Regions from separate parts of the Paenibacillus sp. MT124 genome, predicted to be linked through region 1. Evidence: a T-box and tRNA genes for the amino acid it is inferred to sense, from the RefSeq annotation. Region 1 holds a T-box; the other holds one or more tRNA genes.

The links. The T-box of region 1 lies ahead of trpS (tryptophan--tRNA ligase). A T-box ahead of a tRNA ligase gene usually reads a tRNA of that ligase, here a tRNA-Trp.
Region 2: it has a tRNA-Trp gene. The T-box ahead of trpS (tryptophan--tRNA ligase) is inferred to sense a tRNA for this amino acid. The anticodon was not compared.

The regions. Positions count from the first base shown of each region.
Region 1 is NZ_CM179500.1:5,387,057-5,403,250, reverse strand. It holds gene AC3RCI_RS24395 (alpha/beta-type small acid-soluble spore protein) at 1-147, opposite strand, end outside; gene AC3RCI_RS24390 (aldose 1-epimerase) at 345-1,322, opposite strand; T-box leader at 1,563-1,809, shown strand; gene trpS (tryptophan--tRNA ligase) at 1,882-2,874, shown strand; gene AC3RCI_RS24380 (hypothetical protein) at 2,992-3,189, opposite strand; gene AC3RCI_RS24375 (alpha/beta-type small acid-soluble spore protein) at 3,308-3,526, shown strand; gene AC3RCI_RS24370 (metal-dependent hydrolase) at 3,634-4,614, opposite strand; gene cyoE (heme o synthase) at 4,871-5,800, shown strand; gene AC3RCI_RS24360 (SCO family protein) at 6,039-6,650, shown strand; gene AC3RCI_RS24355 (toprim domain-containing protein) at 6,751-7,098, opposite strand; gene AC3RCI_RS24350 (MFS transporter) at 7,264-8,445, opposite strand; gene AC3RCI_RS24345 (ATPase) at 8,663-9,118, shown strand; gene AC3RCI_RS24340 (transglutaminase domain-containing protein) at 9,137-10,285, shown strand; gene AC3RCI_RS24335 (peptidoglycan D,D-transpeptidase FtsI family protein) at 10,392-12,425, shown strand; gene AC3RCI_RS24330 (peptidoglycan D,D-transpeptidase FtsI family protein) at 12,736-14,712, shown strand; gene AC3RCI_RS24325 (metal ABC transporter solute-binding protein, Zn/Mn family) at 14,987-15,934, shown strand; gene AC3RCI_RS24320 (metal ABC transporter ATP-binding protein) at 15,992-16,194, shown strand, end outside.
Region 2 is NZ_CM179500.1:1,738,402-1,754,595, forward strand. It holds rRNA gene AC3RCI_RS08135 (23S ribosomal RNA) at 1-716, shown strand, start outside; rRNA gene rrf (5S ribosomal RNA) at 900-1,016, shown strand; tRNA gene AC3RCI_RS08145 (tRNA-Glu) at 1,106-1,177, shown strand; tRNA gene AC3RCI_RS08150 (tRNA-Val) at 1,183-1,258, shown strand; tRNA gene AC3RCI_RS08155 (tRNA-Trp) at 1,263-1,336, shown strand; tRNA gene AC3RCI_RS08160 (tRNA-Lys) at 1,346-1,418, shown strand; gene AC3RCI_RS08165 (transglutaminase-like domain-containing protein) at 1,806-2,414, shown strand; gene AC3RCI_RS08170 (hypothetical protein) at 3,075-3,854, shown strand; gene AC3RCI_RS08175 (hypothetical protein) at 3,942-4,643, shown strand; gene AC3RCI_RS08180 (YhfM domain-containing protein) at 4,659-5,075, shown strand; gene AC3RCI_RS08185 (GNAT family N-acetyltransferase) at 5,108-5,677, shown strand; gene AC3RCI_RS08190 (Cof-type HAD-IIB family hydrolase) at 5,821-6,597, shown strand; gene AC3RCI_RS08195 (hypothetical protein) at 6,670-6,813, shown strand; gene AC3RCI_RS08200 (HAD family hydrolase) at 6,865-7,527, shown strand; gene AC3RCI_RS08205 (glycosyltransferase family 4 protein) at 7,624-8,784, opposite strand; gene AC3RCI_RS08210 (DMP19 family protein) at 9,012-9,581, shown strand; gene AC3RCI_RS08215 (AAA family ATPase) at 9,606-10,160, shown strand; gene AC3RCI_RS08220 (hypothetical protein) at 10,160-10,450, shown strand; gene AC3RCI_RS08225 (hydroxysqualene dehydroxylase) at 10,560-11,933, opposite strand; gene AC3RCI_RS08230 (sporulation protein) at 12,101-12,874, opposite strand; gene AC3RCI_RS08235 (class I SAM-dependent methyltransferase) at 13,099-13,785, shown strand; gene AC3RCI_RS08240 (hypothetical protein) at 13,845-14,396, shown strand; partial or broken gene AC3RCI_RS08245 (GNAT family N-acetyltransferase) at 14,420-14,854, shown strand; gene AC3RCI_RS08250 (YfiT family bacillithiol transferase) at 14,945-15,469, shown strand; gene AC3RCI_RS08255 (NUDIX domain-containing protein) at 15,551-15,961, shown strand; gene AC3RCI_RS08260 (GNAT family N-acetyltransferase) at 15,986-16,194, shown strand, end outside.

The DNA of each region.
Region 1 (16,194 bases):
GTAGTTACCGTAGTAACCGTCTTGTGGAATTGTTACACCCAGCTCTTGCGCAGCTTCCATTTTCAATTGTTGCAATGCTGCGTTTGCTTGAGGAACAACCAGATTGTTGGAACGGCTTCCGCTACCTCTGTTTTGACCTCCGTACATGTGTGTCACCTCCTTATGGCTTGGTGATGTTAGTATGGTTAGAGAATGAGGAAATATACGTGATATGGCGTAAGGAAATAATTGGGATTTAATTGTAAAGAAACACATGAAAAAAGCCGATCCAGACAGGATCGGCCTCTTTGCTAATAAGGTAAATATTATAGGTGTTTGTACTACGCGTACAAGATTGAAAGGGACTACTCCTTGGTAGGAGCAATAACCTCAATCCGTGTGAGAAGTTCAACGGGTTGTTCAGGTTCCAGACGAATTAACCCGGTTTGTTCATCCGTCAGAGGGAGGTTCGGGGCATCGGAGAGCCAGGTGTAGGGCTCAATGCACAGAAACTGATCGGATTCACCCTTTGTAAAGAGCACCCAGTGTTTAAAATACTGTTCATCTGCTGAGTAGTTCAGCATATATCCATCCTGACGACGGAGCTGGGCAGTCGCTGCCTGACCTTCCGTAGCTTTGAGAATCGTATCCCAGTTGCGTCCCTGCATATTAACACCTTGATTTAAGGCGTTCCAATCTCCAAGAGGCTCAAGCTCACCCGTGGGCAGCTGTTCCTCGTTCTGAGCATATACGCCAGAGACAGGTAGTTGAAGTGTCCAATCGGCAGGCTTGCCGTCTAGCAGGAACCATGTATGATATCCCATTCCAAACGGAGCGGGAGTCGAACCCAGGTTGGTAACACGAAGACGCTGGCTCAGTACGGAGTTTTGCAGCCTGAACGTCATTTCGAGCTTCAGAGGCACCGGAAATTGTTCCATCCAATGCTCTTCATTTGCAGTCAGCAATTCGGTTGTAATGGCACAGCCTTCTTCATCTTCTTCAATGTCGCTGACACACCAGGATTGGGTGCGATGGAGACCGTGAATATGGTTGTCATTTGCCGTATTCTGATCGAACTGGTATTGAACCCCTTCGTATTCGAAGCGTCCACGATGTATGCGTCCTGGCGGAACCAGAAGCGGAACACCGAAGTGATAAGGTTTCTGCAAATAAAATGCTAAATCATCTTCTTCTGGGCTGCGGACGACATCACGATCCTGCACCAGATCACGAATCGAGATGATATTGTTTCCTAGACGCGGCAGCAGGGTGATCTCCAATTCACGGCTATGTAGGATATACGTGTCGTAACCATTCCATTGGCCTTTGGTCACTTGTTTCATATCGATGCTCCTTTTCCCACTTGAAATCTGTCTGCAAGCGGCTTAACATCCTCCGCTGCAGGCGTGTCATTGAGTACATGCCAGCAATCCCATACAGCCTTCCGTGGGAGGGCTAAACAGGATAAGCAATTCCATCATAACAGATTTCGGCTTGGCGGGTAAAAAAAGCTGATTCCATTTTTGACAATCTGCGTGAAGCGGATTAAGATGGAATGCAGAAGGAAATAACATATGAATTAAATTAAAGCGATGACAGGGACAAGTAAGTCAGGAGAAAACTCTTCAGAAAGCCGGTGGGTGATGCGAACCGGTGTGAACTCTTTACCGAATGGACCCTGGAGTGCCGATTGGAACAGGTGCCTTGAAGAAATGCAAACCGTACCTCAGTAGAATTGGACGTCTATTCCACGTTACGGGAAAATGAAGGTGTTTTTCGCATGATTGAAAAACACGAATAAGGGTGGCACCACGGTCTCACGTCCCTTGCGGATGTGAGGCTTTTTTGCGTCCGCGGAGAAGAAACAGACTTGAACAAAACATGAGGAGGCGCAAGTGACTTATGAAAACTGTATTATCTGGAATCCAGCCAAGCGGTAAACTTACGCTGGGCAACTATATTGGTGCAATCAAGAACTTTGTGAAGCTGCAGCATGATTACCAATGCCATTTTATGGTGGTAGATCTCCACGCAGTAACCGTGGCTCAGGAGCCAGCTGCACTGCGTGAACAGTCTGAAGCCGTCGCTGCACTGTTTCTAGCAGCGGGGATCGATCCAACAAAGTCAAATGTGTTCCTGCAATCCCATGTTCCTCAGCATGCTGAGCTTGGATGGTTGATGACCACGCTGACATCGATGGGTGAACTGGAGCGGATGACCCAGTTCAAGGATAAATCTTCAGGCAAGGACTCGGTGGGGGCAGGCTTGTTCGTATATCCTTCATTGATGGCAGCCGACATTTTGCTGTACAATGCGGACCTCGTTCCTGTAGGAGAGGATCAAAAACAGCATTTGGAACTCACCCGCGATCTGGCGGGCCGTTTCAATCATCGTTATGGAGAATACTTTACCATTCCGGATCCATATATTCCGCAGGTGGGCGCACGCGTGATGTCCCTGGACGATGCTTCCTCGAAAATGAGTAAAAGTAATCCAAATGCGGGCAGCTACATTGCCCTGTTGGACCCGCCGGATGTGATCCGCAAGAAAATCAGCCGTGCCACGACGGACTCCGGACGTGAAGTGGTTTACGATCCGGCCAACAAGCCAGAGGTCAGCAATCTGATGAGCATCTATGCAGAGTGTGCAGGCATTACGCTGAATGAAGTAGCAGAGCGTTACGAGGGTAAAATGTATGGTCCGTTCAAAAAAGAGTTGGCCGAAGTGGTTGTCTCTGTTATTGAACCGTTACAGGAACGATATCGCGAAATTCGTGAATCTGGCGAATTGGCCGAGATTTTGGAGACTTCAGCACGTCGTGCTGAAACAGTCGCTGCCAAAACGCTTCATGATGTGAAGGAACGCATGGGGTTTGTTCCTAGACGTACAGTATAGGCCATCACGGACATCGTTCAACAATGTTAAAACTTCACGATATAAAGTGATGAAAAAAAGAGAGGAGCCAGCAGCTCCTCTCTTTTTTGTTCAAATAGAAATCTGGAACCTTCCAGGTCAGGATGTCGATTCGGATGTAGAACGCAATTCCTGGCGTTCCTTCTTGGCACGAATGACGAAACCCCAGCCGATATTGGCAATGGACAGGATGAACAGCAGCGAGGCTAACCAGCCGTTATAAGAAATCGATATGGCTGAAACCGTTAACAAAACAATCGAAGAGAATGCGAACCATAAGGACAAGCCTTTACTCATTGGGAAAAACCTCCATCACAAAATTAATGAATCTCCGTATAACTTGAAGCGTGCGAGCCATAATAATCTTGCAAGCTTGCAATACATTACAGACACAGATTGAAAGGAGATTTTAAATATGGCTCAAGGATCTCGTTCTAACAACTTGGTGGTACCTCAAGCAACTGCAGCACTGCAACAATTGAAAATGGAAGCTGCACAGGAACTGGGTGTAACAATCCCGCAAGACGGTTACTACGGTAACTACACTTCCCGTGAGACAGGATCTCTTGGTGGTTACATCACCAAACGTCTGGTACAAATCGCTGAGCAACAATTGTCTGGGTCTGGCAAATAATTTATCATAAAAGCAAGCAACAAAACAAAGGCCCGGAGCGGAAACGCTCCGGGCTTTTCATCGCGCAACCGTTCCTTACTTGATTGTGCCTTTCCCGGTCCTTCTCGTCAAGACCGGGCGGATAAAAGTTTTTTATCCATTTTCTCATCGCTTAACCAGCCGACATACGTATCAATCGTTTCAAAATTACGGTCCATCACGACCACGGCGACAAACGGATACTGCTTGCGGTGTCGATACCGCACATCCGCCCAGCGGACCTTGTATCCTGCAGGCAGCTCCTCTACCTCGGCAACCGCATAGGAGGTGAAGTAGAGAAAAGCATTTACCTCTGGTGATTTCCGTGAGGCGGCGACAGCCGCATGGGTGGAAGACGAGGCATGCAGATGCCAGGTCAGCTCTGCTCCATCCATTTTTCCGATTTCGTAACTGTTATCCGCAAAATGCTTCACCACATGCCAGCGGTTCCAGGATATCGTTGGAATGACGATATAGCGAAGCGCCGGTTTGTTGTTATCCAGTCTTTTCACTTTGGCTACAGCTTGGGCATGGGCAATGATTCGCCATACATAATAGAGAGCTATAACGATATACAGTGTGACAAACAACGGAGCAGGGGCGATCAGATCAAAGGCCCACAGCAGGATTGCCACCACGTGCGAAGCGAACAGAAACGGATCGAAAATATGAATGATATTCCAGGCAATCCATCGTTCCGAGAACGGCCTTGCTGCCTGGGTTCCATAAGTGTTAAACAGATCGGTAAACACGTGAACGCCCACAGCGACAGCTGTCCAGGTAGCGACGTGTCCAATAGGAACATCCGGGAAAATCAGTGCAATGACGCCCGTGATGAGCAGAACCCATAATAGAAGAAAGGGCGGCGAGTGGGACATACCCCGATGATTTCGAATGTACAATGAGTTGCTTTTGAGACGCAGCGCCGTATCAATGTCAGGGGCCTGCGAGCCAGCAATGGTTCCCACCATCACCGCAGCCGCGAGCATGGGACTGGAAGCTACGACAGGATCGACATAAGCCAGACCTGCCAAACCAATACCCATGACAAAATGTGTAGAAGTATCCATAAACGTCTCCTTTGTGGTGTAGCTCGATTTCATCATATTAATGATTCTCTATCTAGGTGATACCCATATATAGTGTATATTATCCGCCTGTCTTGAAGCAAAACAGCCAAAACCCGAAAAAGATGTCATAAGAAGTTCATTACACCCAACATTTGTACGAGCATTGTCATACTCTTGGCCATTTTCCTATGATAAACTTTATATCGGAGACAAAGAGAGAAACCTCCAAGCCGAGATTAAGGGGGATTAACCGAGCGTGGACAATCAGTTGGGATACCAGGCTTCTTCCGATTCTGCAACATTGACCTCGCCTCCGACCAAGTCGGGATCGTGGAAAGACTTTATTCATATCACCAAACCGGGAATACTTCGGACCAATCTTATTGCTGTTTTTGGAGGGTTTTGGCTGGCATCCCAGTGGGATATCAATTGGGTAAAGATGCTGCTGACCCTACTTGGGACTGCACTTGTTATGGCTTCTTCCTGCGTATTTAACAATTATTTTGATCGTGAACTTGATTTGAAAATGGAACGTACCCGCAACCGCTCCTTACCGACAGGAAGGCTAACACCGAAGGTGGTATTGTCGTATGCCATTAGTTTAGGCGTGCTAGGCTTAACTGTTCTTTTTGCTTTTTCGGGTATACTTGCCGGATTATGCGGCATTTTTGGCATGTTTGTCTATGTTGTTATTTATACGCTTTGGTTAAAACGTTCTTCAACATGGAGCACATCCATAGGTGGTTTGTCAGGTGCCATGCCGCCAGTTATCGGCTATGTCGCTGTAACGGGACGTTTGGACCTGGGGGCATGGCTGCTTCTTGCCATGTTGTTCCTGTGGCAGCCTCCGCATTTCTGGGCGCTCGCCATCCGCAGGGTAGAGGATTATCGGGCCGGTGGATTTCCGCTGCTGCCCGTAGTGAAGGGCATTGAACGGACCAAGATTCAAATGATTCCTTATCTGGTGCTGCAGATTTTTGTTCCTATTCTAATGTATGCATACGGGTATGCCGGTATTTTTTATCTGACGGTGTCACTGGTGCTATCTGTACTGTGGCTATATTATGCACTCAAAGGATTTCGTGCGCAGGATACGGACGCCTGGGCCAAAAAGGTGTTTCTTTATTCCATTAATTATCTGTCCCTGAGCTTCATACTGATGATTCTGGATACGGTTCATAAATAATGGGATGGATTAAGGTGAAGGTGCAAAATAAATGCTTGGGCATCTGCATCAAGAACGGTTACAATAAGGAAGGGTCCCATCCAGAGTGGGGTTCTTCGTATACATATGCAATTTCAAGCAAAAGAAGTTACTTATTTCTTCATAAGGTGACATCCCGGGCAAGAAACGATAGCCATGTAATTCAAAGTAAGATATGTATGCGCATTCATATCGAAAGTACAGAGAAAGGACGAGGATGATGCTGAAAAAGTACAAATGGACCTGGATGCTGCTGGGTCTCGCACTGATTATGGCTGTATACCTCATGTGGGGCACCGTCTTTGCCAGCAAGGAGAAATTACCCGAGATTCGGGAGATCCAATCCTTTTCCATGGAAAATGTGGATGGGACAACCGTTTCGCTCGATGATACCAAAGGCAAGGTGCGGCTGTTCTATTTCTATTTCACCAGTTGTCCTGATGTATGCCCGATTACGACGTTTACGTTGTCCCAGGTGCAGGATTTGTTGAAGGAAGATGGCACATTCGGCAAGGATGCATCCTTTGTTTCGATTTCATTTGATCCGGAAGTTGATACCAAGGAGAAAATTAAGGAATTCGCGGACCGTTTCCACGCGGATTATGACGGGTGGTATTTCCTGCGAGGGGATATGGATAAAACAAAGCAGCTCGCCAAGGATTCATTTCAGATTCTGATTGAAGGCGAGAGCAAGGATGACTTTGCACATATGAACATGATTGGTCTCGTAGACCAGAACAATCAGCTGCGCAAGGTGTATAATGCATTTAATACAGAAGATGTCGAGCCTGCAGTCATCGCAGAGGATATCCGCAATCTGATCAATGAATAATCTGTTCTAAATGATATTAGAATCCTGTTAGTATCCATAAAAAAAGGCTGCATGCCGGTTGGAAAATAACCGGTAAGCAGCCTTTTGCAATTTTTTACGTTTAGAATGACGGGTACTCGGGGTATTGAATATACTCTTCCAATCCTGCCTTCTCCAACTGGGCAATGATGTATTCATCAGGGGTTCCTTCCACACCCGCATAACCACGTCTGGTATACATCTGCACTGCATCAGGGAAGGCGTCTCGCAGCACACCTCTGATTTTTTTACCCGAACTGTCATTATCCATAAACAGATATACTTCATCATAACCAACCTGTTTGCGCAGGGACTCCAGCTTGAGCGAATTGAGAGTGCCGAATGTACATAAAATGTTGATTTCCGGCCCAACGAGACGTTTCAGCTTGCTGCGATCATTCTTACCTTCCACAATGACATGAATAGGCATGATATTCACCTCTTGTTCGAGAGCTAGTGTCGACATTCCCCGGGAAATGTTGCAGCGAAAATCGACTGGATTATATATAGTTTAGCTGTAAATGGGGGAATGATGCAAAGCAAAGGTGAATACAAGCCATTTTAATAAAAAAAGGACTTACATCATGGATTACGTTTATCCCAGTACGCTATTCGGATCGGTTGAAGACAGGGATGCCTCACGTCTGCTGGTGAAGTAAGGAAGGAGCAGAATGCCGACCATTAATAGAATAAACGCGATGAAATACGGCGAGACACCTACACGCAGCTGACCTGCGGCGATTGGCCCAATGAAGGATCCAATGGAGGTAGCGATGGACTGTAGTGAGAAAATACGTCCCAGCTTGCTTCCGCCGCTTAAACGGATAAACAGGGTAGCCATAGCTGGAAAAGTAATCCCTTTGGACATGCCCAGTACAAAGAGTACAGCAGCGAGAGGGATGTCCGGGAAGGCTGCCAGCGTGAAGAAACAGAGAGACATCAGCAGGACCCCTGCAGTTAAACGCAGCTTGGGCGAATAACGATTAAGAAACAGCATGCTGAGGGTGAGGAGTGCTCCGATACTAATGACCGAAAACAATAACCCTGTAGACATCATGGACGAGTGTCCACCGCCCCGAAGAGGCAATTCAAAAAACAGAATCCCTTGTGCACAAGCAATGACCAGTGGCAATGCAAAATAACGCCAGGAGACAGGAATGAAGGTATTCGTATTTCCTCCGAGGTTAGCAGGTTTGGGAGGCACGGTTTCTTTCTCGCGCTGAACATCGACAAGTCCCTTGGGCATGGACAACCAGGCGATCATACCCGACAGAATGAGCAGGTATCCAAGACTTGCAAATGTAGCAGAGAATCCTAAAGCACCAACAATCAGTGCTCCAGCAGCTGGAGATACAACAGACGCCAGCGTATGCACGACACCATGTCCGGACATATACTTGCCCTGAGTGACCGGGTTGGTCGACAGCTGAGCAAGCAGGGCTAGACAGGCCGGAGACAGAAAAGCGAGCACAAATCCGCTGATGGAACGAAGCGCAAGCAGCTGCCATGGCGTGTGAATGTGGGCTTGCAGCAGCAGAATAATACCTGCTCCAAGCAGACTAAACACGATATAACGCCGACTGCCGTGTTTATCGATTTGTGTGCCGGCAATTAAATTGCCGGGAAGATGAGTCAAGGAGTAGATTCCCATCATCCACCCGATGAAGGTGGGTGCAGCTCCAAGCGAGATGGCAAAGGGGGTCAGGATGGGATATTGGGCGTGCAGGTCAAAAACAGCAAGAAACAAAAATAGATAGAGCCAGATGGCCGTTTTCACAAAAGCCCCTCCTTGTTAAACGATACATGTTCATGCCAGGTCGTCAAAATGTATTCCCGATTCTTCATGCAAAACCTCATGGTACTACTTGTACGTTCATCTGGACGAACTTAGACCTTTATTTTTACGAGAGAGTGCTTAGCTGACAGCGGGTTCGGAAATCATGTATAATATTCGGGAAGTGTGATTTCTTAACTCTAATACGGAAGGTGTAATCATGAACATAGAAGTGATCAAAGAGTTTGTGATGCAGAACTGGCTGGTGATCGTCGTTGCACTGATCATTTTGTTCTTTGTTCTGAATGTGGTCAAAACCGTATTGAAATGGGCGATTGCCATCATCATTATTGCGGCTCTGTTGATATACAGCGGCATCTCCATCGATCAGATTAAAGAGACGGTTTCGGATGTGCAGTCCAGCACCATGGACACATTGAAAAAGGAAGCGACCAATATCATGGTGAAGGAAGCCTCCAAGGCGACCTACGCCAAAGGACAGGATGGACAATTTACCATTACGAGTCCCAATGTGGAAATTAAGGGGACAGCCGGGTCGAACAAGGTCAATGTGACCTTGCGCGGAATTTCACTTGGCGAATGGAATCTCGACAATGAAACGATACGTACGTTTGTCGAACAGGCCAGAGGAAATGGAACTGTACCAGCTTCTTAGCAAAGGGGGAATGAATACGTGTTGCAGAGTTGGCTGGACAGCCTGAAGGAATTCAATGGCATCACGATCATGCTGTTATTGATTGTGGCAGCTTCATTGCTTCAGGGATGGTCCAGAGGGGCTTCGCGTTCTGCAGGAAGACTATTTGGATTCCTGATGGATGGCATTATGGCGGTCATTGGCATTCTGCTGTCCATTGGTTTGACCCTTTGGCTGGCGCCGTATGTGCAGCAGTGGTTGTCTGCACATGCTTCAGCCATGCCGAATCGGGATCTGAACCGATGGGAGCAGATGTATTATACGTTGGTTACGGCGATTGCTGATTTTCCATTGATGCGGTTTGCCGTGTTGTTTGTGCTTAGCTATGGATTTATTCGTTTGATTCTTGGCTTGTTCTCTTCCCTTTTCTTCAGAAGGAGATATCATTCGGCAGAACAAGAGAGCAGTCCCAAGGGGATTATTAGCCGCTTCATGGGTGCAATCATAGGAGCGGTCATTGGATCTGCCCGCGGGATGATTGTCATTGCCGTTCTTTTTATGATTGTCAGCCTGTATCCCGGAAGCATGTTCAGCCGATATGTAGAGGCTTCGCCGATCTACATGCAGGGAGCAAAGTCCGTTATTGAACCGTTATCCGGTAACCTGATCAAGGACAAGCTGCCGGTATTTACCCAAGCGGTTCAGAAGGAACTGGGCGGAATTTTGCAGCGGAAGTATGAGGTCATTGACCACAATATTCCGGCAGATATTGAATCTGCAGCCAGTGAGATTGTGAAAGGTCACACGACGGATGAAGCGAAAGCACGGGCCTTGTATGATTGGGTTGGTTCCCGCATTCAATATGATTACGGGAAAGTGGATGATTATGAGCAAAAAGGCATATGGCATGAACAGACACCGCAGAACACGTTTGATACGCGTAAAGGGGTATGCATTGATTACGCACGTTTGTATGCGGTCATGGCCCGTTCACAAGGACTGGATGTTAAAGTCGTTACGGGTCTTGGATATAACGGCCAGGGCGGGTATGGCCCACATGCATGGAATGAAATTTATTTGAGTGATTCCCAGAGCTGGATTCCGCTTGATCCGACATGGGCGGTGAGCGGTGACTGGTTCAATCCTCCGAATTTTGCCGATACCCATCTGAAAGATCAGACAGCATAACATTACACCGGACAGGGTTCCGGATTATGACGACGTTGCCAGGTTATCATGCCGCGGCTGGACTTCTAAGAGCGGTATGCATCAAGTCATGAAAGAGGTAGGATGAATGAACAATCATTCAAAAGAGAAGGATGAACTTACCGACAAACGGCGCTTCAGTTACCGGATGAACGTATTTTTCTTCGCTTCCTTTGTTATTTTTAGCGTTATTATCGTACGGCTGGCGTTTCTTCAATTCGTGGAAGGGCCTGAGCTCAGTCAGGAAGAGGCCAGCAACATTACCAAGGATGTGCCGCTCGCTCCGGTGAGGGGAACCATCTATGATTCAACCGGTGAGGTGAAGCTGGCGTATTCCAAGCCGATTCAGTCTCTATACCTGACGCTTTATAAAAACTATGGTGATGTAAACGGACAACCAAGTCCAAACTTCCCGGAAGCTCAGGATATTGCAACAAGGCTGCATGATGTGTTTGAACAGTACAAAACCAAGGAGTCGGAGTCCCTTACCGTTGAGCAGATCATTGAAGCGATGGACCTCAACTCCCGCAAGGCGAATGGCTTCATGCCACGACTTATCAAGAGCGATCTGTCGGAGGAAGAAGTGGCTTATTTCCTTCAGCACAAGGATGAATTCACGGGAATTCAGATTGTTGAAGAAAGTGTGCGTTACTATGATCCGGACACGGTGGCTGTTCAGACCATCGGATATTTGAAAAAGTTTAAAAGTTCCAAAACACTGGACAAGTACGAAGAAGTTGATGAAGCGAACAAAACACAAACGGACCCGGGACTGGTATACACGGAAAACGAGTTTGTCGGGTTCGACGGTCTTGAGCTGCAGTATCAGGACATACTGCGCGGCAAAAGCGGTTATAACTCCGTGGATGTGGATTTGCGGAATTTGCCTGAGGGCGTTGCAGGGTCTACTCCACCTGAGAAGGGCTATGACCTGATTACGAGCATCAACAAAAACGTGCAGGTGAAGACAGAGCAGGCGATCCTGGATCAACTGAGCTGGCTGCATACACACCCGGTTTCTGGTAGACTGCACCCGAATGCCAAGACAGGTTTTGCGGTAGCAATGGAAGTGGACACTGGGAAAATTGTGTCGATCGCCAGTATGCCGGACTACGATACGAACATCTGGAGAACAGGAAGCATCACGAACGAACAATATGATGACATCAAATATGTTTATCAAAATGGTACCATTCGTTCCTTCCCTCCGGATGATTCCAAAAAACGGGCTGAATCGGTTGTATTGCTTGGTTCCACGATCAAACCTCTGAGTGTATTGATCGGTCTAAAGGAAGGTTTCTTCACTACGAATACCGTATATCCAGACAGGGGTTCTACAACTTTCGGTGGGGATAACCGCAGAGTACAGAACTCTTCCGGTCACGTATACGGTCCGTTGACTCCACATGATGCGATTCGTCACTCTTCCAACGTTTTTATGATCGATGAAATCGGTAAGAAGTTGTACACCCAATATGGTGCCGGAGGGATCGATATATGGGATAAGTACATGAAGCAATTCGGTCTCGGTGTTTCGACTGGAATCGATCTGCCAAACGAATGGCTGGGATACAGAGAATACACGAATGAACAGGAAAGTTCTCTGACTCGTCTTGTGTATGCTTCTTTTGGTCAACAGGGGAAATACACGGCCATGCAGCTTGCCCAATATACAACGATGCTGGCCAACAAGGGTAAACGAATGGAGCCGCAATTGGTAAGTGAGATCCGAGATTCCGAAGGGAATGTCGTAGAGAAAATGAAACCAAAAGTGCTAAGTACGGTCGATTTCAATGACGCTTATTGGAATGAGGTACAACGAGGCATGGCTACAGAGGTTACTGCATTTAGCGGATTCCCTTATGACTTTGCCAGAAAAACAGGAACCTCTACACAGGTAGTCGGCGGAAAATTGGTCGACAACGGGGTATTTATCGCGTATGCGCCGCGGGAAAATCCAAAACTGGCTGTAGCCGTGGTTATCCCGGAAGGGGGCTTCGGTTCCAACAGTGCGGCTCCTGTTGCACGTGCGATCTTCGATGCGTATGACGAGGAGTTCGGTTTGGACGGTGTTCCGAAGAAAGATAAAACAGAAGAAACAGATGAAACAGCAGCGCAGTAATTCATATGGTTAAAGAGAGGGGCCCTTTGGGGTCCTTTTTTGTGTGTATGGAGCTAAGAATGGGACAGACATTTACATAATACCTGTAACTTCATAGGGAGTTAATACGTTTAAACAATTGAATGAATCGATACACAATATTCCAGATCAACAATGGAGAAGGGGCTCTCTCTAGTTTACGAAAATGTAACCAAAATTAGGAAGACGTGTCAATCAACCTTTGATAAACTTATATAGGGAAAATATCTGAGCTTTACATTAATAATTTAGACTGTTAACCATTATTGATATAGAACGGAGAGGCTTATACATGTTTAAACGATGGAGGAGCAAGAAAGCATCCGATGAAGACACAGCTGTCAACAAGCCATCTGCAGCAAGAATAAACCTGTTCTTTTTCGCTGCATTTGTCATCTTCAGTATTCTTATTTTTCGATTAGCCTTTGTGCAGTTTGTCGAGGGACCTGAATTGACGTATATGGAAACGACACGTAATACAAAAGACATTCCGCTGGCACCTGTGCGTGGACCGATCTATGATGCCACGGGAAAAGTGGCGTTAGCATACTCCGAGCCTGTGCAGTCTCTGTATGTATTGTTGTATGAAGATTATAGTAACGGTTCACGGCAGGAAGAAGCTCAAAAACTCGCAGATGATCTAGCTGCAGTGTTCAAGGAGTTTAACCCTGGTGACAAGGAACAGCCGGATGCTGAGGAGATCATGAAACGCCTCGATCTGGATTACCAGAAGACACACGGTTATACGCCAAGGTTGGTTAAATCCGATCTAAATAAGAAAGAAATCGCTTATTTCATGGAAAAAAAGGCTGAATATCCAGGGGCTATGGTACTGGAGGAAAATGTGAGAAAGTATGACCCTGATCGGGTTGCAGTTCAGGTCATTGGCTACACTAGAGAGTTCAAGGGTCAACAAAATAACTTAGATAAGTATAAAGAAATTAGTAAGTCGCTGGCAACGGAAAGGGACCCGGGTCTTCGCTACACTCAGCAAGAAATGGTTGGAGTAGGTGGACTGGAGTTTCAATATCAGGAGGAACTTCGTGGAAGAAGTGGCTATCAATCTATCGATATTAATGCACGTAATCTTCCTGAAGGAACAATCATGCAGACTCCGCCGGAGAAAGGCTACAGCCTAGTCTCCACAATCAACAAGGAAATTCAGCTGGCAGCTCAGCAAGCGATTACAGATGAACTGCGCAAGCTGCCCAAAGCCATTACGGGGTATGCAGTGGCGATGGAAGTAGATACCGGAAATGTTGTGGCCATGGCCAGCATGCCGGACTATGATCCGAATGATTGGGATTATGAGAAGATCAAATACGTCTATCGGAATGGGACAATCGCTTCCTTCCCACCGAATGATTCCAAGCCTAGGCATGCGGAATCCGTGGTTTTGCTAGGTTCTGTCATCAAGCCTCTTAGTGTACTTATCGGTCTGAAAGAAGGCTTGTTTACAGCAGGCCAGACCTATCACGATCAGGGATACGCCATTCTGGGGAAAGACGGACGACAGGTGAGAAACTCCCACTCTGCTTATAATGGTCATATTACTGCAAGACGCGCCATAGAGAAATCTTCCAATGCGTTTATGATTGATATGGTAGGCAAACGTTTGCTGAATAAATATGGCTCAGAAAAAGGAATCAAAGTTTGGGACGAATACATGAAAGACTTCGGCTTGGGTGTTTCGACAGGCGTGGATCTTCCAGGTGAGTACTTGGGTACACTTGAATACAACGAAGATCATGAATCCGCCTTGACACGGCTCGCGTTTGCCTCGTTTGGTCAACAAGCGAAGTACACGACACTTCAGCTCGCACAATATACCACGATGCTTGCCAATAAGGGTAAACGGATGGAGCCTCATTTGGTGAAAGAAATTCGTGACGCAGAAGGCAATGTCGTTACGAAAATCAAACCTAAAGTTTTAAACGAAGTTGATTTTGCGGATGCATACTGGAATGAAGTACACCGCGGCATGGTCACCAAAGTAAGCTCGTTTGACGGATTCCCTTATGACTATGCCCGTAAAACAGGTACGTCCGAGCAGGGAACCGGACCGAATAAGAAGGAGAACGGTGTGTTTATCGCATTTGCACCGCGTGAGAATCCAAAACTGGCCATCGCGGTTGTTGTACCGGAAGGTGGATTCGGGTCTGTCAGTGCGTCGCCGATTGCACGCAAAATCTTCGATGCATACGACGAGGTGTACGGTCTGGATGGGACGCCAAAAGGGAAAAAGGGTCAGGAGAAGGACAAAGAGTAAAGCAAGATTTTTGAGGAGAGGTACCAAAGTAACGGAGATTTACACATGTGCAGTGGGTTATTCCATATCATGATCCCGCAAAACAGTCAGTGAAAAGGCTAATATACGGGACCGGACAGGCAAGGGAAATTATCCCTTGCCTTTTTATTTTGCATCGGCTAAAATTTGCACAAGGGAAACATTATTAGTCGTGTATAAATTTTAATACCTTGTACAACAAAATTAGATGTGGACAATTATGTTAGGAGAGGGAAAGGAGAGGTTGGAATTGTTAATGGTGAAAATGAGGAGTATTCAAAGAGGATTCATGACGCTGACAGCCCTGGTGTTGATTGTGGTTTTGACCGCTTGTTCCAGCTCAGCCGAAACGGGAAGCACGGAAGGGAAGATGCAGATTACAGCAACTACAGGCATGATTGCAGATGTAGCACGTGAGATCGGAGGGGCATATGTTGACGTTACCGGGCTAATGGGTCCAGGCGTTGATCCCCATCTGTACAAGGCTTCGCAAGGGGATATCCGCAAGCTGGAGCAAGCCGAAGTCATTTTTTATAACGGGCTTCATCTGGAAGGTAAAATGACTGATATTTTGGAGAAGATGTCCAAGAGCAAAACAGTAACTGCCGTAACAGACGGCATCCCGGTAGATGAATTGCATTCGGGTCAGGAAACCGGAGGTACGGAATATGATCCACATGTCTGGTTTGATGTGAGCCACTGGATGCATGCGGCAGAAGCCGTGCGCGATACACTTGTGGAGGCAGATCCGGATCATGCTGAGGCATATCAGGCTCAAGCCGAAGCGTACTTGGCAAAGCTTGAGGAGCTGGATAACGAAGTGCGCACAAAAATTCAGGAGATCCCTGAAGCAAGCCGGGTACTCGTTACCGCACACGACGCTTTTGGCTATTTTGGTGAGGCCTACGGCATGAAAGTGATGGGACTTCAGGGTATCAGTACAGCAGCCGAATATGGTGCAAAGGATGTCAGTGAACTGCGGGATTACCTCGTGGATAACAATATTAAGGCGGTATTTGTGGAATCGAGTGTGCCAGCCAAAGCGATGGAAGCCATTATTGCCGGAGCTGCCGAAAAAGGACATACGGTTAGCATTGGCGGCGAACTGTTCTCGGATGCCATGGGTGCTGAAGGAACAGAAGAAGGTACTTACATTGGCATGATCCGTCACAATACCGAGACGATTGTAGAGGCGTTGAAATAATGATTTTATCCAGAGAGGAGTGGAAACAGCATGAGCAAGACAACGTTATCTGAGAACATGATTACATCCAGGGATCCGAATGAATTGCAGGGTACGCAGCCTACAACGGCTCCTCTTAGTGTTCGGGATTTGGCTGTGGCCTATCATAAAAAGCCAGTCCTCAGCGGGGTTTCCTTTGATATACCTGAAGGACAGCTCATCGGCATTCTCGGTCCAAACGGGGCCGGGAAGTCTACCCTGATCAAGGCTGTACTCGGACT
Region 2 (16,194 bases), 2.8 Mb from region 1:
ACCCTGATCGTATCTAGGTTCTAACCTGGTGCCCTTAGCGGGTACGGGGACAGTGTCAGGTGGGCAGTTTGACTGGGGCGGTCGCCTCCTAAAGAGTAACGGAGGCGCCCAAAGGTTCCCTCAGAATGGTTGGAAATCATTCGAAGAGTGCAAAGGCATAAGGGAGCTTGACTGCGAGACCTACAAGTCGAGCAGGGACGAAAGTCGGGCTTAGTGATCCGGTGGTACCGCATGGAAGGGCCATCGCTCAACGGATAAAAGCTACCCTGGGGATAACAGGCTTATCTCCCCCAAGAGTCCACATCGACGGGGAGGTTTGGCACCTCGATGTCGGCTCATCGCATCCTGGGGCTGAAGTAGGTCCCAAGGGTTGGGCTGTTCGCCCATTAAAGCGGTACGCGAGCTGGGTTCAGAACGTCGTGAGACAGTTCGGTCCCTATCTGTCGTGGGCGTAGGAAATTTGAGAGGAGCTGTCCTTAGTACGAGAGGACCGGGATGGACGTACCGCTGGTGTACCAGTTGTTCCGCCAGGAGCACCGCTGGGTAGCTATGTACGGACGGGATAAGCGCTGAAAGCATCTAAGCGTGAAGCCCCCCTCAAGATGAGATTTCCCAGTATGTAAGACCCCTTGAAGACGACGAGGTAGATAGGCTGGGGGTGGAAGTGCAGTAATGCATGGAGCTGACCAGTACTAATCGGTCGAGGGCTTATCCAAATTGCAGGTTCTGATCGCAAGTTTCGTTTCGGATCTAGTTTTCAGAGAATAATCTCTGAAATGAAAATCGGTACAACACTCCAATGTGTGTATGATTTTCAGTTCCACAGACGCTGACCCATTCATCCACACCGATGTGTAGGACCGAATGGAACGCGAACGCATTTGGTAGACAAATGCTCGTTTGGTGGCGATGGCGGAGGGGTTCCACACGTACCCATCCCGAACACGACCGTTAAGCCCTCTAGCGCCGATGGTACTTGGACCGAAGGGTCCTGGGAGAGTAGGACGCTGCCAAGCGAGACCCCACTGGGGTATTTTTTTGGCTCATATAATCCAAAAACCCAGTTGGTAGATTTTACAGCATCTTGTTTGTTGAGAGCTATTAAGGCCCGTTGGTCAAGGGGTTAAGACACCTCCCTTTCACGGAGGTAACAGGGGTTCGAATCCCCTACGGGTCATATATGGAGGCTTAGCTCAGCTGGGAGAGCATCTGCCTTACAAGCAGAGGGTCGGGGGTTCGAGCCCCTCAGCCTCCACCATTTTAGGGGCATAGTTTAAAGGTAGAACAACGGTCTCCAAAACCGTTGGTGTGGGTTCAATTCCTGCTGCCCCTGCCATTTTATTATGAGCCATTAGCTCAGTTGGTAGAGCACCTGACTTTTAATCAGGGTGTCGAAGGTTCGAGCCCTTCATGGCTCATTGTTTTTGTACGTATTGGGGGAGTATTCATCCCGCGTGTAACTTCTATAATCATCAAAATGGACCATAGTTATAAGCTATACTGACGATGGTGCCTACTGAATATCAAAACCCTTGAGTATTCCTCAAGGGTTTTTCGTATTATCTCAAACTCTACGGAGTACTCTAACAAATTAACTGTTCCCTTAGAAAATCGCTATTTTAGCGGCTTTTTAGTTTGTCGGTGCAAGGGTCTAGACCTAATTACAGATTATCTAAAATTAAATGATTAGTGTAGTTAACGACAGCATAAAGATTACAGGGATTATTATTCTTTACTATGCATAATTATACTATTAAACTATTGAAGACTTGCATATTAAGTACAATTATTGAAAGGTTGATAAAATGAATCTAATCTGTGAAACTCAAGTCGTTACGGATTATTTGACCGTGACTGGGGAAGTCAATTATGATCACCCGCTGGTTGCTGGACTTGCTTCGGAAATAGCAGCTTCATCAAAAGATCAAGTAGAATATATCAAACAGTCATATATGTATGTCAGAGATCGAATAGCCCATTCCTGGGATATCAAGAGTTTTAGAGTCACATGTTCCGCTTCAGAAACATTGATTCATAAAGAAGGTATTTGCTATGCCAAAGCAAACCTTCTATGTGCAATATTACGTAGAGAGGGAATACCATCTGGCTTCTGTTATCAACGACTTACGATTGGGGATACTCCAGATACGGGCTATTGTATCCATGCACTAAATGCTGTTTATATTCAACATTTAAATTCATGGATCCGTTTAGATGCACGAGGGAACAAGCCTGGAATCCAAGCAGAGTTTTCATTAGAAGAAGAAAAACTTGCTTTTACAATCCGAAAAGACTACGACGAAGCTGATTATATGACCATATTTAAGTCCCCAAATGTTAAGACTATCGAGGCATTGAAAAATAATACTGACTGCATAAATATGTATTTGTATGGGTTGCCTGCACAACTGTGATTATTGAACTAAGGGGAAACTTAATGTTAGTTTGCTATACATGGGACGGTTGCAGGCGGGCTTGTACTGAGCTTTTTTTCATGGGAGCTGTGGGCAATATCGTACTGTTTAGAACAATGCAACATGGTGATGTATTGAATCCTAAGTCCAATACTTGGAATACTTTGGGTGAAGAACAGATCTTAAATATTAAATAAGTGCTATAAATCTCCCTTCTACTATTATTTAAATGGGAGATTTTATGTTTTATCAGAACCCGTAACTGATAGTGTTACTCATTGGTCTACTCGAAAGTAATTTCAGGAAAAATATGCTAGAATAGGAATGATAACTAAAAAATAACGTACCTGTAGCTTAGACATTTCTGCTTTGATCATGTTGATTAGGAGGGAAAAGTATTGTTTTCAATAGTGTCATCCTTTGCAATTATATTTAACTTGGTATTATACGGGTTGGGCGTATACGCTCTTATCCTGTTTATAAAACTTGCTCAACGTGGAATCCAAACACTGGATATCTATCTAAGTGAAAAACGTGGGGAACGCTTCTGAGTCTCTCATGAATCAATCAACCACAAGATTATCATTTTTCTCTCAGTGTTTTATTTCTACTGGTTTAGTATGATTAACACATCAATTAAGTAAAGAGAGGGCAAATGACATGGTGGATACTTTTTTAGAACAAATTAACGACTTGAACGAGCTTCAAAAAGATTTGGTCAGCATACATCCTTTATTTGCAGAGCATTATCCTGTGGTTGTTGCATTTGATGCCCTATTATATATGTATGATTACTCGGCAGAGAAAGAGCAATATGAATGGGTGAAAACGGTTCCGGATGATCTTAACATCCCTGACGAGTGTCTGGCAGCCATGCCAGTGCACCATATGGACGAACGAATGTGTGCAATTGTGACAGACTCAGCCTTCCAAAATTTTGAGCAGAAAGTGTTTCTGTTTCACGAGTATGTTCATTGTTATGTCCATGAGAAATATGAGGAGATCGGAAATCGTCTTCCAATTAAACATAGGATGGAGAAAATTAAACGTGTGACATGGGAGTTGGATTACGAATTCCCTTATGAGGATGAGAATGTGGTCCAGCGGATCAATTCACTGTTGGTTGCCTTAAAGAGCGGGGATGTAGTCCAGGTACAATCAGCAAGAAAGGCGTTATTCAGCTCTTTAACAGAGGAACAAGGGGAGTACTGGAACTGGTTGGAGTGGAACGAAGGCTATGCGCGATATATTGAGAATCGGATACGAGAAAAATTCGGGCTGGAATTGAATCATTGGGGGGACGCAGCCCCTTATAATCGTCTGGTTTTCTATGAGTGCGGATCGGAGTACATCAGTCTGTTGGTTCGTGAACAGCCGGCTCTTCATACAGATTTGGAACAGTTGTTTAATACAATTCTGTTAGAACGAGTTCAGGGATGAATTTGCTTTTCCTCGGCTAAATGCTGTTAAGTAATGTTTCTTATCGGTTCTATGAGCAGCAGACTCTTGTGTAAAGGAGAATATTCCATGCCACTGCCGATGGTTCACTTACATGTTGCTGTGCTATTTGCTGATGCTAATCCAGAACGTGTTGAACGAGGTTCGTTCTATCTTGGGAATATTGCACCGGATTCCATTCATATGCGTGAAGGTACAACAAGGGAGGACAAGGAATACACTCACTTCAACCCTAAGGGTGATGAGAAATATATCGCACGTTTACAAGAGCTATACTCCGTCTATATTCAACAACGTTCAGATGAGGGCTGGAAGTGGTTTATACGCGGTTATTTCATGCATGTCATGACGGATTATTACTGGTTCCGGAGTGTGTATCCTGAATTCGTGGAACGAGTCACCAGCACAGATGAAACCAACGATGTGAAGCGAACCAAGGATGAACTTGGCCGTTTGTACTACAAGGAGACGGATCAGATTGATTTTAACCTCTACCATTATGCCAGTTGGAGTGGGGACGTGTGGCATATGCTCAAGAGCACGCAGAGTTATGATGTCGAGGGTCGTTTAACCGCAGAAGAGATTCTGCGCTGGAGGGATCGTACAATTTCATTTTTTAACGAGCAGGCCAATGAGCCCGGAATTATGCCCACATATTTGACTGATGATTTGGTACAGGCGTTTGTGACAGATACGGTGCAGCGGTTGAGCTTGTTATTCCAATCTTGGGACCCTGAACTGCGGCATCTGAATGTGAACATGGGAAGCTAGGGAGGGGATTGTCTAATGAAAAAACGAGCAATCCTCTTATGCTTGTTCGCTGTTTTCCTTGCGAGCTGTACACATGCCGATACTTCGGGTTCAGATGAAAATCTTCCTTCGCTCATCAGTTTGACCTGTAACCCCGATTACACATTTGAACCTTGCCAAGATATTCAGTTCGATAAGGCAACCGAAGTTCGGATGATCATGAATGCGATAGAAAATGCAGAACTTTTACCTGGAAATCTTAATTATGCAGCGCAATACAAGATGAGTATAACAAATATGGATCGGTCCGTGACCAAATATGATTTTTCTATAGGAACTGATCCTGAAATGAAGGCCCTGTTGGTAGACGGAATAGACACCACCACGGGATATAGCATATCGCTAGAGGATGCAAATCAACTAAGATCATTAATGCAGAAGCATACCGATTAATCAGACATCATGAAATGGAGAGACCGTTATATATGGATCAACCGACTATTATTCAACCCTTAAATTTAACTGATGTGAAGGGTGCCTACCTGGTTTTTGAACGTTCCATCACGCAGGCGTTTACTCAAGAGGGACTGGGTTCGCTTCAAGATGATATTAAAGATGAAATTGAACACAAAAAGTCCCTGCTTCAATCAACATTGCTTCCGGACAAGTCTAGTGAGTCTACTGATACCGAGTCTTTTTTTCTGCTGGCTAAACGCGGAAATAGAGTAGTTGGAACGATTTCGTATGCACCCTGCGGTGAGGAGATCCGAATTCTCAGTGAGAATCGACTTAATGATGTCGGTGAATTGGGTAGCTTATACATACTGCCGGAAGTTCAAGGTCAGGGACTGGGCTCAATGCTCATTCGGGCGCTCGCAACTGAACTTCAGAAGCGAGGGATTAAGCAATTTTGCCTGGATAGCGGCTACCGGACCGCGCAGAAGAAGTGGAAGCGAAAGTTTGGAGAACCCTATACCGTGGCACGCTATTACTGGGGCGAGGGAACGGACCATATGGTGTGGTTATGCAATGTAAAGGATTTTGCAGCAAATTAGAAGCGCACAAGAGATGACTACCTGGACTCACAGGGGTCATCTCTTTTACGAAGTGGGACATTTCATATTGAGGGGTTATTTTGCTAAGGTATTGTCTATCTCAGTGATTCAATCCAAATTACGCAGAAGAGGGGGAAGAACGTTTGATTCGAATTGTATTCTTCGATGTAGACGGTACATTATTGAGCGAAACAGACCGTGGTTTATCATCAGCTACGGCGGATTCCATTCGCGAATTAATACATAAAGGCATACGGGTGGTGCTTGTTACAGGCAGGCCCTACAGTTTGTGTGAGGAATTCATTGATTTGGGGATCGATACCATTATTTCAGCCAACGGGGCATTGATTAAAATCGGGGAAGAGATTATACATAAGTCCGTGCTCTCTGGACAGACGGTCCGGGAATTAAGTGAATTTGCCGAGCTGAACAATCACTGCATTTCCTATTTTACAGAGTCGTTTGCGATGAATGGTGTACGTGCCACGGATGTTCGTGTCTTAGGTGCCTTGCAGGAAACACTTGGCGTAACGCATTCTCCGCAGAAAATGGATTCTTTGGAGCAGGAAGTGGTTTGCATTTGTTTATATGCGGATGAGACAGAGGCAGAGAAATTTCAAGCCAGATTTTCTTCATTGCGCTTTGTGAGATTTCATCCGTATGTGTCCAATGTGCTGGAAAAAAACGAAGTATCCAAATCTGCAGCTGCAGCAAGAGTCCTTGACTATCTCCATCTGACCAGAGAGGAAGCCATGGCCTTCGGTGATGGGGAGAATGATATTGATCTGCTAGAGTTTGTAAGCCTCGGGATCGCAATGGGAAACGGGGGAGAACGTCTTAAACAAAGCGCAGATTACGTTACTCTAAAAGCGAGTGAGGACGGGGTCACCCATGCATTGAAGAAATTTAAGTTGTTATGAGCAAGAAGGATTTAATGTAAAATATATCCTTAATATGGATTTTAATATAAAATGGTAGATAAAGAGGTGAGGGTGATCGAAGAATTGATTCTTTTGGTGTGTATCTTGATGATGACAGTCACATTACTTAGCATCGAAGTGAAAACCAAAAAAATAATGCAGGAGCAAGCCCGAATAAATCAGAAGCTGGAGCAATTTCTGGAGAAAGACTCCTAACGAGGAACAGATCCACGTAATTTAAGATAAAGTTAAGGGGGCATAAGTAAAATGGAGAAGTTTAAAGCCATTATTTTTGACTTGGATAATACCATTCTGAACAGGACACGAACTTTCGAGGGATTTACTCAAAGTCTGTTGGAGACATACTTCAGTCATTTGGAGACTACCGACGATATTAGCCAACGAATTATTGAACTTGATCAGGATGGTTATAAGGATAAACCGCTTCTATTCAATGAATTGCTGCAGGAACTGCCTTGGTCCGTGTACCCGCCGCATGCAGAGCTTATGGAGTTCTATAACAAGGAGTATGTAAGAAGCGCGGTGCTGATGGAAGAGGCGCGGGAAGTGGTGCAGCAACTCCGAAGCAAATACCAAACGGGATTAATCACCAACGGCAAAACAGACATACAGTATGGCAAAATCGATCAGCTTGGAATTCGGGATGATTTTGACCTGATTATTGTTTCGGAAGAAGCAGGGGTGAAAAAGCCCGATCCGCAGATATTTCGGCTGGCACTCGATCATTTCGGTCTGTCTCCCGAGCAGTGCATTTACATCGGAGATCATCCGACGAACGATGTTGAGGGAGCTGCCAATGTAGGCATGAACACCATCTGGATGAAAGTCAACCAGCCTTGGCAGGATAGCATCACGGCCCGTCCTCTGCATTCCATCACGCATCTGCGTGAATTGCTGCCCTTGCTATAAGGGATGAATAGTTGAAAGAGTGAGGATGTTGGCTGCATCCCCACTTTTTTGTAGTATTACCTAGCTTAACTCAAGCATGTGTCTTTCTAACACGGTTCAGGCAGTTATCATTCGAGACTTCGAGCGTCTGTTGCGGTTTTCAATGGCTTCTTCATAGTCCTTGATCAATCCGTCAAATATATGTTCCCAGGATCGCTGGAGAGCCAGCTTCCTGCCTTCCAGACCCATCATCTGAAGCTGATCCAAGTGATCGCCCCAGAAACATATCTCACGAATCAAGGCTTCGGGATTGCCCGGCTCAAACAAAACACCACTACGGTGATGTACTACCAAATCCTTCACACCTCCAGCATTTGCAGCAAGAACAGGCAATCCGGAAGCCATGGCCTCCAGCACCACATTTCCAAAGGTCTCTGTGCAGGAAGGAAACACAAACCAATCCGACGAAGCATACATAGCAGCAAGCTCTTCGCCATGCACATAACCGGTAAAGGACACATTCGGTGGGCATTGTGAACGCATTTTGGGAAGCAGGGGTCCGTCCCCTACAATGAGCCAATGTACACGGGATTGCATGTGTTCAGGCAGGTTCTGCATGGCAGACGTGAGCGTAGCGATATCCTTTTCTGGGGCAATTCGTCCAACGTAGAGTAAAATAAGAGGGGCTGTTATATTGTAGCGAGTACGAATCGCGTCTCTTCGCTTATCTGGTGAATACAGATCGCAGTCAATTCCGCGTGACCAGAGCTTAAGACGCTGAATACCTTGCGACTGGAGTGTGTTTAGCGTTTCCACGGACGGGGTCAGGGTGGCATCGGCGGATCGATGGAACCATTTGATGTACTTCCAATAGAGAGGAATCATGCTTTTTAATCGGTAATATTCGAGGTAGCGATCGAAGTGGGTATGGTAGGAGACCACATGCGGCAGTCGATGCTTGAGTGCATACTTGAGACCGAGAAGTCCCATATTGAAAGGTGTGGCGATGTGCAGCAGATCTGGCTCAAAGGCTTGCAGCTGTTGATGGATGGAGTTCCGGTTAGGTAAGGCGATCCGACATTCCGGATACAGAAAAAAGGGGATATTGGCGACCGCTCGTACCGAAGCGGAGTCACTGCCATCAATGACAGACATCGGAGTAAACAGCAGATGTTCGATACCTCTGCGGTTCATGTGGTTACTCAGGCGGTGCAGTGTACCGGCAACACCATTGGTTTCGGGAATGTAGGTGTCAGTAAACAAGGCCAGGCGCATCATTACCCCTCCCATGACTCTTGATGTGAAGATCATAACAATGGATCGTTTTCCGCAGGTCAAATGAAGGTTAACTTCAAGACGCTCTATGTAAATTTGAAGATAGCCTGTCCAGGAGAAATGATGAATGTATTCAATTAAAATAGGTTATTCTGCTATGATATAAAAGTTCAAGCGACTGAGAGGTTGTTTTGACCGCAAATGGGTCTAGTGTATATAGGAGGAAATGGATGAATACCTTACAGGAAGAATTACAACAATTATTGCCTTTGGATCAGCTAGAAGCCATGTCTGGGGAAGAAGTGGTGGGGAGTGTGGCCATGGATCTATACCGTGCGGAGTTTGCAACCATTCGTGAATGTGGGCCTGAACTTCCGCAGGTTCTGCGTGACGTGATCCTGATTATTGATCTGGATACAGAGCTGTCCATGAACGGCATGACCGGATTTTTGGAAAATGCAAGCGGAGGATTCCTGCAGGAAACCATAACCGCGATGCAGCGGATCGGGAACGAGGCTGATGCCGAGATCCTGAAGAGTATCCAGCACGAATTATCCGGGAGTGGCGTCACATCCGAGCAACTGAGGCAGAATGTGAATGCATTGTCTGAGCACGACGTAGCCACATCGCTGAAAACACATGGGCCGCGCATTCATGAAGTCCTGCAGCGGGTAGAATTGCAAGCCGGAAGCTTGAGCATGCAGGAAGATAATGAAGAGGTATTCGATCTCTTGTATCAATATGTGGATAATAACAAAGACAGCTTAAGACAGGAAATCGAGCACATCTTGATGGATTAAATTCAGTTCACGGGGAGAGCTACCATGATTGTGATGATTAACGGAGCGTTTGGATCAGGTAAAACATCGGCTGCGCACAAGCTGCAATCATTCTTGCCGGGCAGTATGATTTTCGATCCGGAAGAGGTCGGTTATATGCTGAGAAACGTGATAGTGGACGATGTGAAGCTGGAACATGAGAAAACGGACGATTTTCAGGATCTAGAGCTATGGAAAGTCCTTACCGTGCAAGTCGCCCGTGAAATCAAGCAGAAGTATGGCAAACACCTGATCGTGCCAATGACAATCTATAAAACCGAACCATTCGAGTACATCCATCGTGGCCTGCGAGAGATCGATTCCGAGCTGCTTCACTTTACACTGATGACTTCAATGGACACGTTACACGAGAGATTGCTAAAACGCGGGGATTCGCCCGGCGGTTGGACATTCAGACAAGGGGAGAAGTGTGCTGAAGCTTTTCACGGATCTCGATTTGAAGAATATGTGATGACAGACAGCTTGACCACAGGTGATGTGGTGGATCATATATTATCCAGACTGATTAATGAAAACACCGTGTATAAGGGGGCCAACTGATGAGGATCAATAGGCGTTTGTGCGTTGAATCATTACTGGTTACACTGTTCATGACTTTGGGTATAATCGGTTGGAAGGTAGCTCGAGGAATGTGGATGACAGCGACTTACGTACCTGAAATGACACATAGCTATTCATCTGTTGCTAATTTGCAATCCCAAGTTACATTTGGAGCTGTCGTTCGATGGGATGCCGGGTTGATTTTTCTCTATGGAATTGGTTTTATTCTGTTTGCCGCCGCTTATTATGGAATCCGGTCAGGTCTCATGAAGAGAAAGCAACGTTTTTAGAAATCATGTTACCTCATATTTTTTGTACACCAAAGGGCAGCTCTGCTCGTCAGGTCATGACGGCGCAGGCTGCCCATTTTGCTACACCGGCATTAGCGAGGTCAGATGACTATTCAGTCGCTTCCTCAAGAATGCCGGCTGCTGCCTTCTGCCCGGATAACACGGCACCTTCCATCGTGGTAAACATGGGCTGTTTGGTATAATCACCAGCAAGATAAAGTCCACGGATTGGAGTCACCTGTTCGGGACGCTTGCGTTCATTGCCTGGGGCGATTCGATAAAAGTTTTCATTCCCTCGGACAATACGATACTCGGTTACGGATGAAACCTCTTCATGAAGTCCGATGGCAGCAAGGCCTCTCCGAGCCCGATGCCAGACTTCCTCATCTGGGAGATCAATTAGCTCATCCGGGTTTACCATAATGATAGAAGCTCTGCCAGGTCGTCCACGAAACGTAGTGCGGGATTGTTCTCCGAACGAACCAACATCAGTACCCGGTCCAAATGTTGTCCGATCTTCCGGTAGAAGAGGAAGTGCCGATTCGAATTGTACGGTAACATGCGGCATCGCATCCAGGGTCAGGAAAGGTTGGAACCATTCATGCTCACTGAAATGCTCCTCAAGTAATTGCTGGGAACGACGAATATTGGCCGCAACAACGATACGATTCGCTTTAATTCGTTCTCCATCTTTTAATTCCACACCTTCCAAACCATTCGCTCCGACTAATAATCGCGTTACAGGGGCGTTGGTACGAATGTGTCCTCCTTTTTGCTCGATTGCTGCTGCAAGAGGGGCGCACATCACATCCGTCATGCCCCCGGTGAAGGCACCAATCCGCATTTTATGAATACGCGGTATGCCCGGGAGAAAGAGGCCGAAGAAGGCGTATGCCGAATATTGCTCAAGAGGCATGAAGAAAATGCCGGAAGATAACGGTTCAACGATGCGCTCCAGAGCCTGCTCATTTACTCCGTGCTGCTTAGCATAATCAAGTAGCGATATCTCATCCAGTTCCTCAGGCCTAGAGACACAGTCCTTGAACCCTGCAGCCAGAAACGGGACAAGGGAAGCCTTATCGCCAGGTGTAATAAAATCATTGTTGCCTAGTACGCCTGATAATGTTTTAAGTGGAGCATGGATAATGTCCAGTCCAAATTCGCCGTACTCTTCTGCGTCAGGATGGCGGACTTGCATGGTTGTCTCCCACGCCAGCATCTGATCCAAATCTATGCCTGCCCGTTCAAGTAATTTTGGCAACTCTTTATAATATCCAATGAATTTATGAAATCCCGATTCCACTTCCATCCCGCGCTCTTCCCAATTGCCTGTGCGTCCCCCAACATATGGGGCTGCTTCTAGGATTAGTACAGGCTTTCCGTGGTCCACAAGTTCAAAGGCACAGCTTAAACCAGCCAGGCCTGCGCCAATGATAATCGTTGAATCTTCGTTCTTTTCCTGATTCTTACGTTGTGAACTCAAGTGAAATTCGCCTCCTCTGTTTTATTTAATATACCCATTATTTCCAGCAGCCAAGCTGGTTAAGAAGATCCCGTGAGAGGCTATTAATTAATCAACAAATGAAAAAACAGCCCTCTGACCGCATGAAATGCAGCCTGAGAGCTGTTGATTTACGACAAGAATTGAATTTATAAATGCTTGGAAATGACTTCTTCAAGACCTTGGGCTACAGAGTGAGCTCCTCGCTCCAAATGTCTGTCATACAGATGCAGTCGTACGAAGCTTTCATCCGTACCCATCGCTTCCGCAAAAATGCCGCCAAGACCACGAGCTCTTCGGTCGATCTGCAGCAGCAATTCCATGGAATCGCCCATCGGATAGAACAGCACTTCGAGTTCATCCAGGTATCCTCTGAACTTGTTTGTAGGCACAAACTCGAACTCCTGTACAAATGGCAGATTGCCGCCAAGTTTTGGAGCATAGTCATTGGTCACTTCCCGCAGCCGGAAACCAAGGATGTCGATGGCATCCAGCACGGTACGCATATCCTGAGTAGGCACAACGCGAAGTCTATCCCGATCTGAAGGGTCAACGGCGCTTGAGATATCCAGGCCGGTCTCTACCCAAACCTCTGCGCTATGGAGCGTAATTGGAAGGTTTTCTGGCAGGTCGAACGAGAATTTCTTCTCAAGCTTCGTCCCAGGTTGCAGTGTAAATCCTTCGGTCAGCAAATATTTGGCGACTACAGCTGTTTCCTTTACTTTGCGATCATCATGTTCCCTTATGTAATGCGTGTTGATGGTCAGATAGATCCGGTCCACATTTTGTTCCACATCTCCAGCTTGAATATAGACGGTTCCCGAAAGGACTCCTCCTGGCTCGACCTCTGGTGTATCGAGTTCCGTGTTGACCTTAGCTGCCCCCACACCTACGCTGGCTAACATTTTCTTGAAAAAAGACATCCGCTCAACCTCCAGATCATAATGGTTTATACATGGAAAAAAATATGACTTCGACCTTAATACGGAATCGATGAGATAGTCGTTTCAAATTTGTTGTAAATGGTTGTTGAGAACGAACATAGCCTGTGCTTAGCCAAAAAAGATGGGGAAAAAGACAGGAGAAATAAACTCCAGTTGTCGAATATTGTTTAATTAGGAATTTCCTTCTGGAAGGAGATGTAACGATGGGAATGGATTGGTACAATATGATCGCCCTGCGAAACGGAGGATATAAGGGGAGATCTACATATACCTGGGAAGGTCAATCGGCGGAGGACATTTTCGAAGAACGATTGATCCGGTTGCTCTCTCAGCATCAATCCGTGCTCGATGCGGGCTGTGGTGATGGTGATTTTACACTGAGAATGTCTGCACATACCCGTCATATTACGGGTTTTGATAATTCTAAGGAGCTGCTGCGTATCGCGCAAGCTGCACTTGAAGCGGCAAGCGAAGTGAACAATGTTGAGTTTGTGTATGCCACAACGAAGACCGAAGTCCCTTTTGAAAATGAACAGTTTGATCTGATCTATGACCGCAGAGGGCCTACTTCCATCATTGAACATGGAAGAGTGCTGCGAAGTGGTGGCATGATTTTCGGCATACATACAGACATAAGGAAGGTGAAGGAACGATTGCTTCGCAACCGATATGAGCAGATCGAGATTGAGGAGTTCAATGAGGCGTTCATGATTTTCCCGAATGAACAGGAATTTGCACTTTTTCTCTCCGATGTTCCAGGCAATCCAGATTACACACTGCCTGAGTATCGGGAACAATTACAGGTGAAAATCCAGGAGCATCACATGAACGGGAAAATTGCTGTGCGAGAGCACAAGTACATCTGGAAGGCGGTAAAAACCGCCATATAACAACAATTTATCAGTTTGAGGTGCAACGATATGCAAAGAGGCAGCAGGGGGTTGGACCAATGCGAAAACGAACCATATTTTGGATCACGGGGATCGCTATTGTAGTTGTTGTGGTGCTGCTTACCTACAATAACTTGGTCCCCAGTCTGAAGGAGCAGGATGTCAGCATGAAAGGCACCATTCGTCAGGTCGATACGGATAAGTATGAGGTGGATATGCAGATCACCCGTAGCAAGGAAGACAATGGTATTCACATGGTATACCCTTTGATTTTCGGTTGGGGCAATCTGTCATTCAATGAGGAACTGGACGATTCATATTTAAGGCCTTCTTCTGTGGGTACATCAGGCGAATTGGAACAGCTCGTTCATCAAGCGTTGCAGGATGAGGATATTAATACGACTAACGAAAATGGGGATTTCACGGGATTCTCCATACCTAATGAAGCAGGTACATATAGAGTGCGCTTCACGATCTCTCCATTGAGTGAGAATGTTCATTCAATAAATGATCCCCAGATCTATTATGTGCATCAAGAGAAGGTACTCGGAAAAACTCTAAATTGGGTCAAGAAAGAGCACATGGTGATGATTAAGGAGAGTGTGGAGTGAAGTCAATATACCGATCCAATGAGATGACTGTACGATTGTTGGAAAAAGCAGACGAACTTCATCTGGTTCAGTGGCTGTCTGACCCGGCAGTACTGCAATATTACGAGGGACGAGATCAGCCGCATGATCTGGAGCGGGTAAGAGAACATTTTTACAGACAGGAGGATGCCACGAGTCGTTGCCTGATTGAGGTGGATGGTAAGCCTATAGGCTATATTCAATTCTATGAGCTTGAGGAAGATGAACGAAAGGAATATGGCTATGGAGATACGGATGAGATAATCTATGGAACAGATCAATTCATAGGCGATGTAGCGTACTGGAATAAAGGTATGGGCACAAAACTTGTGCAATCTATGGTAGCCTATTTAACAGATGAGAAGCAGGCTGAGAAAGTGGTCATGGATCCCCAGACATGGAACGTACGGGCCATCGCTTGTTATGAGAAATGTGGGTTCAGAAAAATCAAGCTGTTGAGGGAACATGAGCTGCACGAGGGCCAGATGAGAGACTGCTGGTTGATGGAATATGACAAGGAGGAATGGAGAATGGATTTGCGTTACCCGATAGGCACATTTGAACATACCGGCGAGATTACAGCCGCACAGAGGGGACAGTGGATTCGGGATATTGCCGAGCTTCCAGGGCAAGCGAGAGAAGCTGTAAAAGGATTGAACGACGAGCAATTGAGCCTGCCCTACCGGGAAGGTGGATGGATGATCAAGCAGGTTATACACCATATGGCAGACAGTCACATGAACAGTATGATCCGTTTCAAATTGGCTCTCACCGAGGATACACCAACGATAAGACCTTATTATGAAGAGCGATGGGCAGAGCTAAACGATTCAAGGGATTTGGATATTGAGTTCTCCCTGCAAATACTGGATGCGCTTCATCGACGCTGGGTTGCACTGCTGCATACATTATCCGATGAGGATTATGCTAAACAATTCTATCATCCGGGTTCGCAGGAAACGACAAGCCTGGATTACAACCTGGGGGTTTACTCCTGGCATGGCAGACACCATGTTGCCCATATCACTTCGCTCAGAAAAAGGCTGGGGATCTAACAGAGAGGTGCAGCTATTGTGAAAGAGCCGAAATGGTTTTATTTGAATGAAATGGAGCAGCCTGAACGAGGAATTGCATTCGTGATTATGGTTACACAGTTTCAGGAGAAATACGTCGTTGTTTACAACAATAAACGCAAAGGATGGGAGTTTCCGGGGGGCACTTGTGAACCAGGTGAAACTCCGCTGAACGCTGCAGGCAGGGAACTCTACGAAGAGACAGGAGCAATAAGGTTCAATCTTGAGCCTTTTGGTATTTACAAAATGAATGGGAATCTCGGCATGGTTTATTATGCCTCTGTTGACGAGTTCAACTCTATGTCATTTGAGCTTCCGAATCATGAAATTGGAGGGCTTAAATTGGTAGATGCCTTGCCTTCGGGCATGAGCTTTGGAGAAATGTTCTATATTTTTTTGGAGCAATGGACAGCGTATCCCTCTAAGGGAACTATCCAGTATGATATGGATTTAACGGGTTTTACTAAAATCTAAACGATGTTGTAAGGGAGAGACAAGATGAACATACATATTCGAACGTTGAATGAGCATGATCCAGCCTTAATCTCTCGGGTATTTCAGGAACAAGGCTGGGTCAAACCTGTGGAACAGTACCTTCACTACCTGGCAGAACAGGAAAAGGGTGAACGCGTCACATTGGTCGCCGAGCTGGACGGAGCATTTGCGGGATACGTCAACATTCTATGGAGTTCACCCTACCCATCGTT